DNA from 3 places in the Bacillus sp. PK3-067 genome. Region 1 is predicted to be linked to each of the others. Evidence: riboswitches for the same ligand, from Rfam matches in the RefSeq annotation. Region 1 holds a riboswitch; each other region holds the start of a gene.
The links. A riboswitch is a leader RNA that binds a small molecule or an ion and turns the genes downstream of it on or off. The one in region 1 is predicted to bind S-adenosylmethionine.
Positions count from the first base shown of each region.

Region 2: another riboswitch for S-adenosylmethionine. It lies ahead of M1D73_RS16025 (M20 family metallopeptidase); the one in region 1 lies ahead of mtnW (2,3-diketo-5-methylthiopentyl-1-phosphate enolase).
Region 3: another riboswitch for S-adenosylmethionine. It lies ahead of M1D73_RS21900 (bifunctional homocysteine S-methyltransferase/methylenetetrahydrofolate reductase); the one in region 1 lies ahead of mtnW (2,3-diketo-5-methylthiopentyl-1-phosphate enolase).

Region 1 is NZ_CP096490.1:4,066,643-4,072,969, reverse strand. It holds gene M1D73_RS20825 (NAD(P)-dependent oxidoreductase) at 1-194, shown strand, start outside; gene M1D73_RS20820 (DUF3909 family protein) at 200-532, shown strand; gene M1D73_RS20815 (hypothetical protein) at 584-859, opposite strand; gene M1D73_RS20810 (1,2-dihydroxy-3-keto-5-methylthiopentene dioxygenase) at 1,146-1,658, opposite strand; gene M1D73_RS20805 (methylthioribulose 1-phosphate dehydratase) at 1,636-2,274, opposite strand; gene M1D73_RS20800 (2-hydroxy-3-keto-5-methylthiopentenyl-1-phosphate phosphatase) at 2,271-2,930, opposite strand; gene mtnW (2,3-diketo-5-methylthiopentyl-1-phosphate enolase) at 2,927-4,171, opposite strand; SAM riboswitch class I at 4,236-4,341, opposite strand; gene M1D73_RS20790 (pyridoxal phosphate-dependent aminotransferase) at 4,406-5,584, opposite strand; gene M1D73_RS20785 (carbon-nitrogen family hydrolase) at 5,599-6,327, shown strand, end outside.
Region 2 is NZ_CP096490.1:3,120,736-3,127,062, forward strand. It holds gene M1D73_RS16005 (class I SAM-dependent methyltransferase) at 1-315, opposite strand, end outside; gene M1D73_RS16010 (hypothetical protein) at 1,176-1,622, opposite strand; gene M1D73_RS16015 (SDR family oxidoreductase) at 1,947-2,711, opposite strand; gene M1D73_RS16020 (Lrp/AsnC family transcriptional regulator) at 2,881-3,321, shown strand; gene M1D73_RS16025 (M20 family metallopeptidase) at 3,488-4,693, opposite strand; SAM riboswitch class I at 4,782-4,883, opposite strand; gene M1D73_RS16030 (AAA domain-containing protein) at 4,960-6,327, opposite strand, start outside.
Region 3 is NZ_CP096490.1:4,254,095-4,260,421, reverse strand. It holds gene M1D73_RS21915 (cysteine hydrolase family protein) at 1-351, opposite strand, end outside; gene metC (cystathionine beta-lyase) at 519-1,682, opposite strand; gene metI (cystathionine gamma-synthase/O-acetylhomoserine thiolyase) at 1,679-2,791, opposite strand; SAM riboswitch class I at 2,886-2,996, opposite strand; SAM riboswitch class I at 3,200-3,309, shown strand; gene M1D73_RS21900 (bifunctional homocysteine S-methyltransferase/methylenetetrahydrofolate reductase) at 3,380-5,212, shown strand; gene metH (methionine synthase) at 5,212-6,327, shown strand, end outside.

The DNA of each region.
Region 1 (6,327 bases):
AAGGAGACTTTGAGCCAGGATTTTATGTAAAGCATTTTATGAAAGATATGAAAATTGCTTTAGAGGAAGCAGAAAAATTACAATTACCAGTCCCAGGCTTAAGTTTGGCGAAAGAATTGTATGAAGAGTTAATTAAGGATGGCGAAGAAAATAGTGGAACACAAGTACTATATAAAAAATATATAAGGGGGTAAACGAGGTGGACCTTCAAAAGTTTGATGAGATGATTGATACTGTACAGCGAGCTACTTGTATGCAAATTAATGAAAAACAAAAAGAAGCTTTTAAACAAAAATATGATTTTGAACCAGAATTTGAATATGGAAGAGATGAGAAGGGACATTATGTAATTCGAACCTCAAAAAAGATGTTAGAAGAAATGGAGTTTTATTTGGCATTGAAATATGATCGTGATGGAGTGGATCTTTATATGCAAGCTGAGATTGATGGTATATTTCATGTATCTGTTAGCTATGGTGAAGATGCCCTACATCTACAAGAATTGTTTCAATTTCTAGAAGAAAATAAATAAAAGTCCTCATTTGAGGACTTTTATTTATTTAGTCATCTTTAATTTTTATAATTATAAGTTAGAAGCGCGTCGGCATCGTTCAACCGGGAACGGGATAATTTGTGCGATGTGATTAGGACCAAATTGTTTTGTACGAGCATGGCGTATTATATAAAAAGCACACAGAATTGAAACAGGAATAGCGCCGAATAAACCAAATAATAAAGCGCTTACACAAGATGCGACAAATCCTAAAACACCAATTTCTAACTCTTCCATAATAGCTCCTAAAATAACAGGAAATGCTCCACATGTAACTCCAAGTATAAGTGCGATAAGTAAGCTCATGATTATCCCCCTCTGTTTGCGATATTATTTTCCTTCTAAGTTAATTGTAGTATATCACATATAAAACAGAATTTTCAGAAAAAATTAAATAAATGTTCAAAAAATGTTCGAAAAATGCACTTGAAAAATTAAGGTGTAAATTTGTGATGAAATGGTACTTTCAAGTAAATAAAAAATCAGACTTATTTCAAAATGAAATAAGCCTTTTCCATAGGAGGATGTATATATGTAGAGTGAATAAAAGTTTGGAAAAGGGGGTCCAAGTCCTTTTATTCAACTAACTACCTTAATAGATTGGAACCCAGCCTTCAGTTGTCACAAAAATACGAATAGCTACAACTTGGCGATCATCTTGCAAGGTAAAATAATGTCTTGCATTTTCAGGAACAGATATTAAATCGCCTGGCTCAAGTTCAACATCAAAGAATTTCCCATCTTTACCTTCAATAGCGAAAATGCCGTGACCACTGACGATAAAGCGAACTTCGTCATCTGTATGATGGTGTTCCTTTTGGAAATTAATTAATAATTCGTCAAGGTTAGGTGTGCTACTTGAAAGTGAGATTACATCATGTGCTTTATAACCTCGACGTGCTGAAACATCAGCGATTTCTTTTGAAAAAATAGCTAATATTTCAGCTTTGTTTTCATCTGTTAACGAATAATTTTCATTTAAATGAGTAGGAAGTTTAGAAATATTCCATTTCTCATATAAAACGCCTTCCTCTTGTAGAAATTTAGATACTTCCACTTCATTTTCAATACGAGTATTTACTTCATGAATACGAATTTGCGCCATTAGAAACGCCTCCTTGAATTGATAATAGTTTTATATGAAATTGGAATAAAAACTCATAAGCTTCTAATCTCTTCTTTGCATCAAAGCTATCTCGGCCCCATACGGTAATACCGTGGTTACGGATTAATACTGCACCCGAATCTCCTTGTATATGCTTTCGGAAGTTTTCTCCAAGTGTTGGGATATGGGCATGGTTTTCGATAATAGGAATGTGAATGGTTGCACCTTCTTCCCAAATATCGAGAGCTTTAATAATTTCTTGATTTTGAAGGGTGACTGCATCACTATATAAATTTGTGATGACATTATTATCGGTTGTATGAACATGAAGTACGCAACCGGCATTCGTATTGTTATAAATGTGTGTATGCAATATTGTTTCTGCTGAAGGGCGTAATTCAGTCTCTAAAACGGGAACTCCTACATGATCTACTAATAGAAAATCATCTGGAGTGGTTTTTGTTTTATCTTTACCGCTTGCCGTAATAAGAAAAGTAAGTGGTTCATGACTAACCTTTATAGAAATATTACCACTTGTTGCTGGGAACCAATTTCGTGTTGTTAACTCTTTTTTTATCTCGCTTAAGTCATACCATTGACGAAAAAGTTGTTTCATGCCTTCACCTCCAACAAAAGTTTTAATTCAGCTTGCACATCTTGAAATGTTTCAAACGGTGTATAAGCAATATGATTTTCTTCACACTTTGTAATAAGAAAATCGCGAGCGAATACTTTATCAGCTTGTTTCGCGGCTTGTAAATCAGTAATAGAATCTCCAATTACAATATGAAAGTCATCTGTATCACTTAATTTACGGATTAATGATGATTTACATAATCCGCAATGATTTTGACAATGATCATCACAAGAATGGGGCCATTTAACTGTAATAAACTCTGCTGAAAAGTCTGTTTCATTACAATAAATTTGCTCTTTTGGAATGATTCCTTGTAAGAGTGGATAGACGAAGAAATCCATTCCACCTGATATCACGTAAAAAGAAATGTTATTTTCCTTTACGAATTGTATAAACTCATGAAAACCACTACGGATTTCAGCAGTTTCTATTAAAAATTGAATAATATCATCGTGCAGATTAGTAGGTATTAATTGAAATAATTGAGAAACACCTTCTTGAATGGATAGTTCTTGTGATAAAATTTTATTCTTTACTTCTTCGGCTTCTGGTGGTGCGAATTTTTCCATAATGGACATAATGTTATCATTATTTGTAATCGTGCCATCGAAATCACAAAATACTTGAATACTCATAATTTCACCTCATAAGAGGGATTTCCCCATATTTGTAGTGCACTATGCAAATTTATGTCGTCTACTTCATGGAGTGGTTTATTTTGCAAAGTAGCATCAATTGCAGTACGGAAAGCTTTACCGCCGCCTTGCGCTCCATTTGGATGTCCGTGTATCCCGCCGCCAGCATTAATAACAACATCTTTACCGAAATCTCGTACAATAAAGGGAACGAAACCAGGATGAATACCAGCAGACGGAACAGAAAAGCTCTTCTTGAAAGATGCATCGTCTTCAGTTAAATATTTTGAGATAGCAAGAGCCTCCTCTTTTTCTAGCGCAACACTTCCGTATGGAGATGGGAATAATGAAAAGTCAGCCCCAGCATAACGTAGTAGCTTTCCAAGTAATAATGGAGATGAAACTCCATATAACTTGGATGCTGAATAAGCACCACTTACAGCAGGATGTGCCATAATAGGAACTGGGATTTCATCATCTTCTGCAAGTGATTGTAGTACATCTAGTCCGTAAGCAAATACGTTAAATAATAGAATATCAGCTCCAGCTTGCACTGCACGTTTAGCATTTTCTTTTAAATCAAAAGTTCGTCCTGTTAAATTTACGGCATATAACGTTTTATGTCCGTATGTTTCATATACAGATTGTAAAACTTCTTTTCCAGATACAATGCGTTTCGTAAGTGGTGTTAATGCATTTTCAAATAATATTTCATCATCTTTTACTATATCTACACCACCAATTGCTTGATCGCGTAATTGCGTTTTTAAATACCCAATGTTTCGTCCAATCATTCCTTTAAAAATACTCATTAAAAGGGGACGATCATGCACTTGTAAAAGATTTCGAATACCATCTATCCCGAATTTTGGACCAGGAAAATGTTTTTTTAACTCGTCTGAAAAAGTTAAGTCAATTAATTTTACTTCGCCATCAAGTGATAGCTTTCCAAATGTAGTCGTTAAAATCGCTGGTAAATCTGGACTGAAGTTTAATAGCGGATATTCGATTTTAATAATTCCGCGTTTTACTTTTTTACGTAAATACGAATTGGTATGTTCATGTTCAGCTAATTCCTCAACATGAATGACGTTGCCTTTATGCTGCTTTAATTGTTCTTGCAATAAGTGTGGCAAATGAGTCCAAGAGCCAATTGTTAAACCGAGTGCAATTTGCTCAGCTTTTTTTTCTAAGTTATGTGAATCATCATGGATTAAATACGTCGCTATAATTCCGCTCATTGTTATAACCTCCTAGTTAAATAAAAAAACCTCTCAGCTAAGGAGAGGTTTTTTTACAACCAGCTCCTTATCTGTCAGCGTAATGCTGCGAGAATTAGCACCGTGTCTACAATTGTAGATCGGTTGCCGGGTTTCGTCGGGCTCGTCCCTCCACCTGCTCTTGATAAGAAGTATTTAGAAATGTTTAAATTTTTAAGATAACTGAATTTTGTCAGATATTTTTCGTGTTGTCAATTACTTTTTGAAAAAATTTAATTTATCAATTCGATTAATGGCTTCTCGTAATCTATCTTCTGTATGTAAGAGACCAACACGGACATACCCTTCGCCATGCTCACCAAATCCAACACCAGGAGCAACTGCGACATGTGCTTTTTCTAGTAAAATATTAGAAAATTGCTCAGAGGTATATCCTTTTGGAACGGGAAGCCATGCAAAGAATGATCCTGTTGGAATGTCTACATTCCAACCAATTGAGTGACAGGCTGAAATAAGAGCGTTTCTTCGAGATTCGTAACTATTTACAAGGTCTATTACACAAGACTGTGAACTTAATAGCGCTTCTCGAGCAGCATCTTGAACTGCACCGAATATACTAACATACATATGATCTTGTAATAGGTTAATTGTTTCAATCACACTTTCATTCCCTACAGCAAAAGCGATGCGCCAGCCAGCCATATTGAAAGTTTTTGATAATGTGTAAATTTCAATTCCTATATTTTTCGCACCATCTGCTTGCAAGAAACTAACAGGTTTTTGACCATCAAATCCGATAGCGCCATAAGCAAAATCGTGAACAACTAATATATTATGTTTATTAGCAAAGTGAATGGTTGCATCAAAAAAATCTTTTGATGCAGTAGCACCGGTAGGATTATTTGGATAGTTTAAAAACATTAATTTTGCACGCTCTGCAATAGAGTCATCAATGTTCGTATAATCTGGTAAAAAGTTATTTTCTGCAATAAGTGGCATTCTTTCAAATTGTGCTTTTGCTAAAGCAACCCCGGATAAATAATCTGGATAACCTGGATCCGGAACGAGAATCGTATCACCAGGATTTGTAAAACAAATCGGTAATTCTACTAGTCCAGCCTTCCCACCAAACAAAATAGCAACTTCAGTTTTTGGGTTTAATTCGACGCCATATTCACGTTTATAGAATGTAGCCACGGCTTCCTTTAAGCTTTCATGTCCGCGAAATGGCGGATATTTATGATGAATGGTCTTTTCGGCAGCATCTTGTAAAGCTTTTACGATATGCTGCGGTGTTGGTTGATCTGGATTACCTTGACCTAGATTAATAACATCGTGACCAGCTGCAACGACTTTGTTAACTTTTGCAACAAGTGAAGCGAAAAATTGTGTTGGCAATGATGTTACTATCTCAGAAGGTTGAAATAATTTCATACTTTCCACCTCTTTTGAAAGTTGTTACAATTCTAGTGACAAATGATATAATCTTTCCAGTATTTTGTAAAGAGAAAAATAAGAATGGGGCTGAAAAAATGAAAGTCGCATGTATTCAAATGGATATTGTTTTTGGAGATGTAGAAAAAAATATTGAGAATGCTAAAAATAAAATAAGTGAAGCTATGAAGGAAAGGCCAGATGTTATCGTCTTACCAGAACTATGGACAACAGGATATGATTTAACGAGACTTTCTGAAATTGCAGATAGGGATGGAGTGGAAACGAAAGAAAAGTTAATAGAATGGGCGAAGCGATATGATGTACATATTGTTGGTGGGTCCATCGCAAAGCAAACAGAGCAAGGCGTTACAAATACGATGTATGTTGTAAATAATGAAGGACAGTTAGTCAACGAATATAGTAAAGTACATTTATTTCAGCTTATGGATGAACATAAATATTTAATAGCTGGTAATGGTACGGGCGAATTTAAGCTAGATGATGTTGAATGCGCTGGAACAATTTGTTATGATATTCGTTTTCCAGAGTGGATGCGTGTTCATACTGCTAAAGGGGCAAAAGTATTATTTGTTGTAGCTGAATGGCCATTAGTTCGTTTAGCACATTGGCGTTTGCTATTGCAAGCAAGAGCAGTTGAAAATCAGTGTTATGTTGTTGCGTGTAATAGAGCAGGGAAGGATCCGAATAATGTGTTTGCAGGTCATTCTTTAATTGTGGAT
Region 2 (6,327 bases), 950 kb from region 1:
TTCTAAATTTAATATGTCTTTAGCAAATATAGCTTTTTGTACGTTTGATTCTCTTCCTTCTATCCCTACAACGGTTGCTCCTTGCATAGCAAACTCAATAGCGTAATGCCCCTCTAAACAAGCTAAATCTAAGATTCGAAGATTTTTAAAATCACATTGTGTGATATCTTGAATCATTGTCACAATTTTTTTTAATGCAGGATTTGGTTGTCGAATATCTCTTGTATATAGAGTATCCGTTAATTTAATATCATAAGCGGTCCATTCACCATATTTACGAATAATGTTTTCTTTCTCGAGAACAAAATCTTTCATGATACAATTCGCCACCTTTAACAAAATATTAGTGTAATATATACCTTTATAAGATCAATATATGTGTGTATAACTTGTATTTAGACGAAGGTAAACGTTTTACGTATTCTCCGAAAGAATTCTCCTTCCTCAAGCGGGTGAAGGGCGTAGCCCAACGATAGGTGGGCGATGAATTTCGGTTTGGCATAGCCAAAAACTTTTGATAAACTAGCTATATGAAGTTCTTTGATAACTTGATATAGAAGGTTGCAGGAAGAAAATAGAGTGCGAAAACCAAGCCATTCGGTTCCTGCGTAAAATATCAACCGTACCAAAAGAGCATCCATGCGTTGGACCTAGGGGCGGAACACCCCGAAGTAACGCTCAGGGAGACGAAAGGTTACTTTCGTCGTGGAACTGAGAAGCTCCCACTTCAAGCTTTGCTAAGTGGCGAGTAGTTCACAGCTTGTCACTTTATCATGTGATATGTCAAAGATTCCTTCTTTTTGGGAGCCACTCGCAAATTTATAACAATAGGCAGCTCAAAATGAAATAACTAAATTAGACACGTTAAAGCTCTTTCAACTTATTAAAGCTATTGAAATTGTTAAAAGCATATCATTTGAACAAGATAAACAAGAGGTTTCATGAATAAGATTGTAGTTTTGCGGTACTGATGCTATAAGTGTGAGTAATGAAAAACTCATTTTTTTATTTTGGGGTAATTCTAAATTCTTAAGTTGATGGGTATAGGGTATCGCCAGTATTTTGGAAAAATCCACGCTAAGCAAAATATTAGTAACATTAAGTTATGACACCGTTTGTTATAAAAAAATCCCCAAAAACCGATTTCTAAATTAGGAAACCGACTTTAAGACATCTTATTCAATATTTAATAATCGTTTATATCTTTCTATTCTTTCCTTTGCTACCCTTAATCTTTCGTTTTTTAATAAACTCTCATGCCTCTGTTGTGATGAAAAACCAGTCACTTCGAGAATATTTATTTCAACATTAAAATTCCAATCATTTATTTTATAATCAATGGGATACTCAATTTGACCAATATCCTGTTCAGCGTCTACTGCTATATATTTACCATCTTTTAAAAAGAACTTATAGCTTAACCCAATTGTATATATCCCTAACAATTCTCCTAATTCAGAATGCGTTATCTTTAATACCTCTCCACGCACTTCAATGTCCTCATTGTTAATTAAATTATTTGCAAATGATTTTTTATCTTTAACAAGATAAAAATAATCAGTGTTACCTACAACTACAGTTTGATCTAATTCATACCAACTTGGTTTCCAGTTAAAAATCATAATACAACACCTCTAAAAGTGATTATTCAACTACTTAGGGGACTGGTGGCAAAACGCGGATTTTATCCGCTAAGATAGTTACTAAAAGTAAAATGTAATCTTTACTACTGTAAAAAAATAAATAGTTCCACGCAAAAGATGTTAGTTGACGTAAAATTCGTTATAGGAAACTAATTTTTAATATTAAAGCAAACTCTTCCCCGAACAGAGAGGAGTTTGCTTTTTTAGCATGCTTACCTTTCTATAAATTACTAGTTATGAAACAAGGATCGTTTCATAACTAGTAATTTACTTGATTATCTTGATGGGTATGGAGTAGTGCCCCTATAAACAAAACCCTCCAGAGACATCTATAATCTGCCCTGTTACCCAGCGGCTATCAGAAGAAGCAAGGAATGCTACTGCATCTGCAATATCTTCAACTTGCCCTATTCGTCCGAACACAGATGAGTTTTTAGCAAAATTTCGTATTTCCGGATCATCTAGCAATTTTGCATTGATATCTGTCTTCGTATATCCAGGCATAATTGTATTCACTGTTATACCTCTTTCTCCAAGATGTTTAGCTAGAGGCAGTGTCATCGTATTTAATGCACCTTTACTTAAGCCGTATGCAATGGACCCTGTAAAACCAAGTCGTACTTCAGCTGATGAAATGTTAATCACACGGCCCTCTGCTCGTATTAATGGTAATGTTTGCTGAATTAAAAAGAATGGTGCTTTCATATTTACAGACATAATTTCATCAAAAACTTCTTCTGTCGTATTTTCAATCGTTCCTTGTGTACCTATCCCTGCATTGTTTACTAAAATATCAATCTCTGATGTACCAACTTTTATTTGTAATTCATTCTTTAACTGTTTTACTAGCTTTTTGACACCATCAATTGAATTAAGTTCAGCTTCAATTAAGAACGCTTTTCCTCCATTAGATTCAATCTCACTAATCGTTTCATCTGCAGCTGTTTTATTTCGGCCGTAGTGAATCGCAACTAATGCTCCATCTTTCGCCAATCTCATCGCAATCGCACGGCCAATTCCACGACTCGCTCCTGTTACTAACGCTACTTTTCCATCAAGATTCTTCATTTTTTCCATCCTTCCTAAATTTCCGTTTGATAAAAACCTATACTTATATTTTCATGTAAACACCAATCATTTTAAATATAGATTTATAGGTAATTTAGTCCATTCGCTTATGATATTATAGTTATAATTCGTAATTTACTTTAGAAAACAAAAATAAGGAGGCTACACAATGCAAAACGCCGTAAAACTGGATGAAATCGATCATAAAATTATGAACTTGTTGTATGAAAATGCGAGAATTTCTGTTTCAGAAATAGGACGAATTATATCCATGACGCAACCTGCTGTAAAAGAACGTATTAACAAGCTTGAAGATCAAGGAGTTATAGCGGCTTATCGAACGAAATTTGAGCCTTCCAAAATTAATAAAAACATTCAAGCATTCATCATGTTTAAAACGAGCCAATGCTCTGATTTTATTCAATTTTGTAATGCCGCTCCTGAAGTAACAGATTTATATCGAATTAGTGGGGAATTTAATTATATGATGAAGGTCATGAGCGATTCGATGGATTCCCTCGCTGCGTTTTTAGACTCGTTAATGCAATTCGGATTATCATCTCCTTTAATTGTTTTAAAGAGTGAGTTCGAGGAGAAATTGTCATTCTAATAAAGGGATACGTATTATCCTCACTAACAGTAAAATTTTCTCTTTCTTGAGAAAAACCAACAAAATCAATGATTAGTAACAAAAAAAGAACATTGATTTTCAATGTTCTTTTTTATATCTCTACTTATTAATTAGATTGCTATTCGAAAAAAGCACCTTAATCCCCTTACCCTTGATTCCTCTGCGCCTCTCTAAACTCCTCCTTGACCTTCTCTAACAACCCTTCTTCCGTAATTAATCGATACGCCGTATTTGCTAATGCTTTTGCCGATGTAATTAATGCTTTATCTCCAAGTTCTGAACGTGCTGCTTCTCTAAATTCATTCGTATGTGCAATTAAATCATCTGGTCCGATTTTAATGTACGGATGAATTGTCGGTACAACTTGACTTACGTTTCCTGCGTCGGTTGAACCAATACCCACTCTTTCTTTACGGTTTACGTCTTCGCCTAATAATTCTAGTTCTTCTGCTACGACGTCGTTATATGTTTTTGTTACGAGTAGTTCATCGATTTCATTTTGGAATTGATGGATTTTCACTTTTGTGCCTGTTGCTAACGCTGCTCCCTGTGCGATATTTCTTACTTTTTCTGTTACTTCCGCACATCTTTTTCTCGTTGCTGCGCGGATGAAGAATCTTGCTGCAGCGTAGTCCGGAATAATGTTAGGTGCTTTTCCGCCCTCTGTAATAACACCATGAATTCTTACATCTGACGGAAGTTGTTGGCGAAGTGCGTTAATACCGTTATAGAGCTGAATAACCGCATCTAATGCGTTAATCCCTTCTTCTGGCGAAGCTGCAGCGTGAGCTGTTTTTCCGTAAAAATGAAAATCAAGTGGATCGACTGCTAGTGAAGGACTCGTTGTCGCTGTCTTTCCGCTCGGATGAATCATAAGCGCCGCATCAATGTCTTTAAATAAACCTGCCTTTACATAACTTGATTTCGCGCTACCATTTGGCCCGCCTTCTTCTGCTGGTGTACCAAACACAACAACTTCCCCGCCAATTTCTTCAAGCGTTTCTGATAATGCGATTGCTGCTGCAACACTAATTGTGCCGATTAAATTGTGACCACACGCATGGCCTAGTCCTGGTAAAGCGTCGTACTCCGCTAAAAATGCGATTGCTGGTCCTTGTTTTCCAGAGCTTTTTCGCGCGATAAATCCCGTTTCATGTCCAGCTATATTGTGCTGCAACTGAAATCCTGCACTGCCTAGCAATAAACTTAACGTTCTAGATGCATAAAACTCTTGGTTACCAATCTCTGGATTCGCATGAATATCATGACTTGTTTCTATGTACTTTTCCTTATTTCTTTCGATACTCTCTTCAATTGTTTTTCTTTGTGACGTTACTCCTGTCGCTCCCATTGTTCTTCCTCCTTTTATTTTCACGTAAAAAAGCCTCTTTCTAAAAGATAGAAAGAGGCTTCTGTATATACAGTCAAAATGAGCTTCTTTCTTATCTTTCAAGTTACCTTGCTGGAATTGGCACAGTATTCATAACGAATCCGCTGCCGAGGTATCATAGGGCCAGTCCCTCCACCTCTCGTGATAAGAATTTTCATAAAATTATATTAAATTATTTTTTATTCTAAGTTCATTCCAAGTAAAAGTCAAGGAATTCCTATCCGAATTTACCGAATATCTAAAAATCCTTTTAATACACCAATTGTTTCTGGTGCTTGCAGTCTTGCACATACGTACGGAAATTCCGTGCTACCTTCAAATATCATTTGAGATGTGAGCGGTGCGCCTGCCCAGAAGATTTCATCATCAATTACGATAAACGGGAATGCTTTATTTTGTCTTTGTAACTTTACATTTTTCAGTGGAACTGGTCCATCACTATAAACTATTATTTGTGCATTTGTACGCATGAACGCTTGCCATACTCGTTTATCTACTTGTTTTGTACTTGGAAGTGAAATAATAATTTTTCGTTTTGCGGCTAAAATATCTTTTAATAGCCCTTTCGGCTCTTCAAGATTCATTTCCATAAACCAGCGTAAACGTTTCGAAATTTTCCGTTCCCACAATTGTCTTGATGTCGTGCGATCACACACATCTCCATGACGTTCTATATGAGCTGTTAATTGCGATAACGCTTGTTTTCTAGAAAGATTTTTACGCATATAATGGCAATCTGATAATTGAATGAACTTCCCTCTCGCTCTTGTCACTGCTACATTGACGAGGCGATGGTTTTTATGGTCAAAGAATAGTACGCCAGGTCGTTCTTGTGGATAACTGTCAACCGTATCAAAGATCATCATATCTCTTTCAGAACCTTGGAACTTATGAACTGTAGCCGCTAAAACTGGTATGTGTTGATATTTCGTTCTCTGCAACATTTCTCTAATACACGTCGATAAAAAGCGTGACTGCGCCCTGTAAGGTGTCACAACACCAATTGATTGAATACCGTCTAACAATCCGATTAACATCATTTGCATCGCTACTAAACCAGACATAATGTTAAAACGTGAACCAGAAGCAGCATCTTTTAACGAAAAAGCTCCCATTTGGCTCGTATCAAATAAAACACTCGCTTCATTTGCGAACGGTTGCAATTGCGCAAGTTCTTTACGCTCTGAAACAGACGGATGATCGTATACTCTATTTTTATAAATAAACGAATTCGTAAACTTCGATATATCCGCATGCATACGTCTTTGTTCCTGCAACATAAATAGGTTTGGGTGTGCTTCTGATTTATTAACAGACTCAACAATCCCAGCGTGGTAAAACATATCTTCCCCAAGCCATTTGCGAACAAGTTCATGATTTGCCATCGCAATTGGAGGTAACTGTAAAAAGTCACCGCAAACGACGATACGTTTCCCAAGTGAAGCAGCTAATGCAATTTGCGGAACGAACGCCATACTCACCTCATCTACGACAACTAAATCAAATGTACGCTCATAAATTAGCGCATCAATGGCACATTTCGATAAAGTTGCGCCGATTACTTTCGCATTTTCAATATATTCTTTTTCTACTTC
Region 3 (6,327 bases), 190 kb from region 1:
ATCCATACAGTACTCTGTTTGGGCGCCACAAAATTCAATGCGATTTACAGATAATTGATCTAAAATTTCTTTTAAGTTTGTTTTATAAAATGAATTTGCATGTGTTTTTCTTACAAAAAAATCTTGTTCTTGAACATCTAGATCGGTATGAATAGCCCAAAGTTCTTTCTCGGGTACTAAATCATCATCACAATGTTGAACAAAAAGGATTGGTTTATTTAATTTTCTATATGAATAAATTCTTTTATTTACTTTTTTTAGTAAGTTCTGTAAATCAAATAAATGCTCCTCGCTATAACATACGCCATTTTGTAAATCGATAACGATTAAAATATCTGCACAAGTATCCATTATTTTCACCCCTTTTTATTTCTTAATATATCAATTAATCCATTATTTAGAAATAGATGATATACTTTTATTTTTTATGGACTATAAGAAAAGAAGAAATTCAAATGAATATAGCTAAACCGCATAAAAAGAAGATATGAAAACCTAATCTCATATCTTCTTTTTCTCTATGCATTTACAGGTTCTTCTACATAAGAAAGGGCATTTTCAAAATCGGATATTAAATCGTTAACATTTTCAAGACCGACTGATAACCGAAGTAATGAATTAGATATTCCTCTTTTATCACGAGCTTCTTGCGACAGTGCTGCATGTGACATTTTTGCTGGATAAGAAAGAATTGACTCTACAGCTCCTAAACTAACTGCAAAAACAGGCAATTTTACTTTTGATAAAAATTTGCGGAGTGCATCTTCTGACTGCAAAGTAAACGATAAGACCGCTCCAGCTGATGTTGCTTGAGATTGTTGAATATCAAATCCGAGATGAGTTTGTAATCCCGGATAATAGACATTTTTTACTTTAGAGTGCTCTTGTAAATAATGTGCGATTTTATTGGCATTTTTAGCTGAATGTTCGAGGCGTACATGCAATGTTTTTAGACCGCGAAGTACGAGAGAACAATCTTGAGGTCCTAAAATAGCACCGAATGCATTTTGTAAAAATCCAAGCTTTTGAGCGAGTTCTGAATCTTTTACTACTGCTAATCCGGCAGTAACATCACTATGACCAGCAATAAATTTTGTAGCACTATGAAGAACGACATCAGCTCCAAGTTCAAGTGGTTTTTGGAATAGTGGTGTCAAAAATGTATTATCAACAAAAGTAAGAGCCCCAATAGATTTTGCGAGTTTAGAAACCTCGCGAATATCTGTCACTTTTAAAAGTGGGTTAGAAGGTGTTTCTACATAAAAGAGCTTTGTATTTGGTTTAATGTTTTGTTTTATTTCTTCTAAATTGGTCATATCAACAAATGTATGTGAAACACCGTAACGGGAGAGTACCTCAGTTATCACTCGGTAAGTGCCTCCGTACACATCTTCTGAAATGAGTACGTGATCACCTTGTGAAAGAAGGAGGAATGCAGTGGAAATCGCTGCAATGCCTGATGCAAAGGCGAATCCTTTTGTTCCGCCTTCTAATAAAGCAATGATATCTTCAAGAGCTTCACGAGTTGGGTTTCCTGACCTGCTATAGTCATATTTTCCGAACGTATCTACATCAAACTGGTGAAAAGTTGATGTGTTATAAATAGGAACGTTCACAGCGCCTGTTTGCGAGTCGTGTTTATATTGGTTGTGTAGTAAGAGTGTATCTATAGAATAGCTCATATTCTTACACCTTCTTTTACGAGTTTAATTGCTTGCTTTAAGTCTTGAATTAAATCGTTACTATTTTCAATGCCAACTGAGAATCGAAGAAGACGATTGCATACGCCGTTTGCTGTTCTAATTTCTTCAGGAATATCAGCATGTGTTTGCGTTGCTGGATAAGTCATTAAACTTTCTACACCACCAAGACTTTCGGCAAATGTAATTAAGGATAAAGATTGTAAGAATGGATTAATCCAAGCTTCATCTTTAAGGCGGAATGAGATCATGCCACCTCTTCCTGGATAAAATACATCTGTCACCCCGTCTTCATCATTTAAATACGCAACAACTGCTTTCGCATTTTCTTCATGTTGCCTCATGCGAAGCGCTAACGTTTTCATACCGCGAATTAATAACCATGAGTCAAATGGGCTTAAAACTGCACCTGATGCATTATGATAATGAGCGATTTCCTCGCAAAGTTCCTTTCCTTTTGCAACGACAAGCCCGCTTAGTACATCGTTATGTCCCCCTAAATATTTCGTTGCGCTATGAAGTACAATGTCAGCACCTTCTGTTAATGGTTGCTGTATATAAGGTGTGTAGAAAGTGTTGTCTACAATAAGGAGTAGTCCGTTCCTTTTCGCTACAGTTGCGACAGCAGCAATATCAGTAACTTGCATTAATGGATTAGTTGGAGTTTCTATGAAAATAGCCTTCGTTTCAGTTGTGATAGCTTGCTCAATTTGTTTAATAGACTGTGTATTTACGTATCTACATCGAACATTCCACTTTTTTTCATGCTCAGAAAATAATCGATACGTTCCCCCGTATAAATCTTCAGATACAATAAGTTCGTCTCCAGAGCGGAATAGAGAAAGGACGAGGAGAACAGCCGCCATCCCTGAACTACAGGCATAACCTTGTTCGCCATATTCTAAGTCTGCGATCGCCTGTTCTAAAAGACCTCGAGTTGGATTGCCAGTTCGTGAATAGTCAAAGCCAGTAGATTTACCAATTCCTTCGTGACGATAAGCGGTTGAGAAATAAACTGGTGGATTAACCGTTCCGGTTGTAGTTTCACTGCGATTTCCGATTTGTGCTAGTTTTGTTTCGATTGTTGACATATGAAAATTCCTCCTTTTTAAATTGAAACATTAAGTGAATATAAAATAAAAAAAGCCTTCTAAGAAGAAGGCTTTCGGTTTGAATAGAGTCTTCTTCTCATCTGTCAAATCTTTCACAATTTGCTGGAATTAGCACCTTATTAACAAAATGTTAATGGTTGCTGAGGCGTCACAGGGCCAGTCCCTCTACCTCTCTAGATAAGAATGTTCGTATGAAATTTTTATTATGTTTTTAACTTTACAATAAAATATAACTGAATTGCAACTTTATTTTAAATAATTTTTATTTTTCCGCAAGTGTCATTGACTTTTACTTTTGTGCATGCTAAATTTATTAAAAAATTAACAAACATTGTTAAAAGGGGAACGCATTTCCTTTTAGCTACATAAATAAAATAATAAAGACAACTCTTATTGAGAGCGGTGGAGGGAAAGGCCCTGTGAAACCCGGCAACCTTCAAACGAAATGTTTGAAACGGTGCTAATACCTGCAAAACGAATGTTTTGCATAATAAGAGGAGGAACGATTATGTCCCCCTCTTCAAAGTGAAGAGGGGGTTTTTATATTGATAGAAATGAGGGAGAGTCGTGAAATTACTAGATTTATTATCAAAAGGAATTGTAATAGGTGATGGTGCGGTTGGGACGTTATTGCATTCACATGGTTTGCAAAGTAGCTTTGAAGAATTGAATGTATCTGATCCAGACTTAATTATATCGATTCATAAACAATATGTAGCTGCTGGAGCAGATGTAATTCAAACGAATACGTATGGAGCAAATGAGGCGAAATTACGTATGTATGGTTTAGAAAATCAAGTTACAGAAATTAATAGAGCGGCAGTAAAACTAGCGAAAGCATCTGTGACAGATAAAAATGCAATTTTAGGAACAATTGGTGGTATGAAACATATCGGAGCTGTTACAACGACTGATATGGAAAGAGAGTTTATGTTACTTGAACAGGCAGGGGCTTTACTAGAAGAACAGGTTGATGGATTACTATTAGAAACTTTTTACGATGAATTTGAATTACTTCATGCCGTTAAAGTATTGCGTAAGCAAACGAATATTCCAATTGTTGCGCAATTAGCGTTACATGAAGCAGGTACGACTCAAAATGGAAATGATGTCAATGAAATATTAAAGCAACTTATAGATTACGGTGCAAATGTTGTTGGATTGAATTGTCAACTAGGGCCGCTTCATATGACGGAAGCTTTCAAAATGATATCGATTCCTCAAAATGGCTATTTATCAGCATACCCAAATGCAGGCCTCCCGAATTATGTGGATGGACGTTACGTATATGAGGGAAGTCCAGCTTATTTTGAAGCGATGACACCGAGATTTATTGAGCAAGGTATTCGGTTATTGGGTGGTTGTTGTGGTACGACTCCAGAACATATTCAAAGTATGAAGCGCGCTGTTGCGAATATTACCCCTGTAATAGAAAAAGACACGATTCAAAGGCCGAAAGTCGTTCATACGCATGAGAAACGTTCGAAGGCTCACGTCACTCTAGCAGAGAAAGCGAAAAAACAAACAACAGTTGTAGTGGAATTAGATCCACCGAAAACGTTAGATACACAGCGTTTTTTTGAAGGAGCAAGAGCGTTAAAAAGAGCGGGAGCAGATGCTATTACTCTAGCAGATAATTCATTAGCATCGCCTCGTGTTTCTAATATGGCGATGGGTGCGTTATTAACGAAGCATGATATCCCAGTATTGACGCATTTAACGTGTAGAGATCATAACGTCATTGGACTACAATCTCATTTGTTAGGTTTATCGGCGTTAGGGATGGAAGAAGTGTTAGCTTTAACTGGTGATCCAGCGCGCGTTGGTGATTTTCCCGGTGCCACTTCTGTATATGATTTATCCTCTATTGAGCTTATTAAAATGATTAAAGAAATGAACGATGGACGTTCAATTTTAGGGAAATCAATTGGACCGGCGACAAGGTTTTCTGTAGGCGGCGCATTTAATCCTCACGTGAGGCACTTAAAAGCAGCGGTTAAGCGAATGGAACGAAAAATAGATGCTGGAGCGGAGTATTTTTTAACTCAGCCAATTTACGATATCAAGTTAATTGAAGAAGTGTATGAAGCGACAAAGCATTTGGAACAACCTATTTTTATTGGAATTATGCCGTTAGTAAGTAAGCGGAATGCAGATTTTCTTCATTTTGAGGTGCCGGGTATTACTCTTCCTGAAGAAATAAGAGAGAGAATGGATGGACATGAAACGAAAGAGGCAGCAATTGAGGAAGGGATCCGCATTTCACAAGAATTGGTCGACGCAGCGATGAAATATTTTAATGGTATTTATCTTATTACACCATTTTTAAAGTATGAAATTACAGAACATCTTGTTAAATATGTAAGAGAAAAGCAAGAAGTGAAAGAAGGTATTAATTGATGAAGTGTATAGAAGAAAAATTAAAAAATAGCATTTTAATATTAGATGGTGCAATGGGGACAATGATTCAGCAAGAGGATTTAACTGCTGAAGATTTCGGAGGAGAAGAGTACGAGGGCTGTAATGAATATTTAGTGGAAACAAGACCAGACGTTATTTTAAAGATTCATAAAGCTTATATTGAAGCTGGAGCGGATATTATTGAAACAAATACATTTGGGGCAACGAATATTGTACTAAGTGATTATGATCTGTCTCATTTAGATGAAGAACTAAATGAAAAGGCAGCACTTTTGGCGAAGCAAGCTGTTAAAGAAAGCGGGAAGGAAGTATATGTTGCGGGAGCGATGGGACCAACAACGAAAGCAATTAGTGTTACAGGTGGTGTGACTTTTGAAGAATTGATTGAGGCTTATACAAGGCAGGCACGAGGATTATTAAAAGGAGCAGTTGATGTATTACTCGTTGAGACGAGTCAAGATATGCGTAACGTGAAAGCAGCTTATATTGGAATTCAAGCCGCTTTTGAAGAACTGAAAAAAACGGTTCCTATTATGATTTCAGGAACGATTGAGCCAATGGGAACGACTCTGGCTGGGCAAACAATTGAAGCTTTTTATTTATCAGTAGAACATATGAAACCATTATCTGTTGGGTTAAACTGTGCGACTGGTCCGGAGTTTATGAGGGACCATATTCGTTCACTATCTGATTTATCGGAGTGTTACATTTCTTGTTATCCAAATGCAGGTCTTCCTGATGAAGATGGACATTACCATGAATCTCCATCTTCTCTTGCTGAAAAGGTGAAGCGATTTGCTGAAGAAGGATGGGTTAATATTATTGGTGGTTGTTGTGGCACGACACCAGAACATATAAAAGCAATGAAATCCGCGCTAGCATCTCTTAGGCCTCGTGACCATCATGAGAGAGAAGGACATGGAATTAGTGGATTAGAAGCACTGCAATATGATGAGTCTATGAGACCGTTATTTGTAGGTGAAAGAACGAATGTTATTGGGTCACGTAAATTTAAACGCTTAGTAGCAGAAGGGAAATTTGAAGAGGCTGCTGAAGTGGCAAGAGCGCAAGTGAAGAAAAATGCTCATATTATT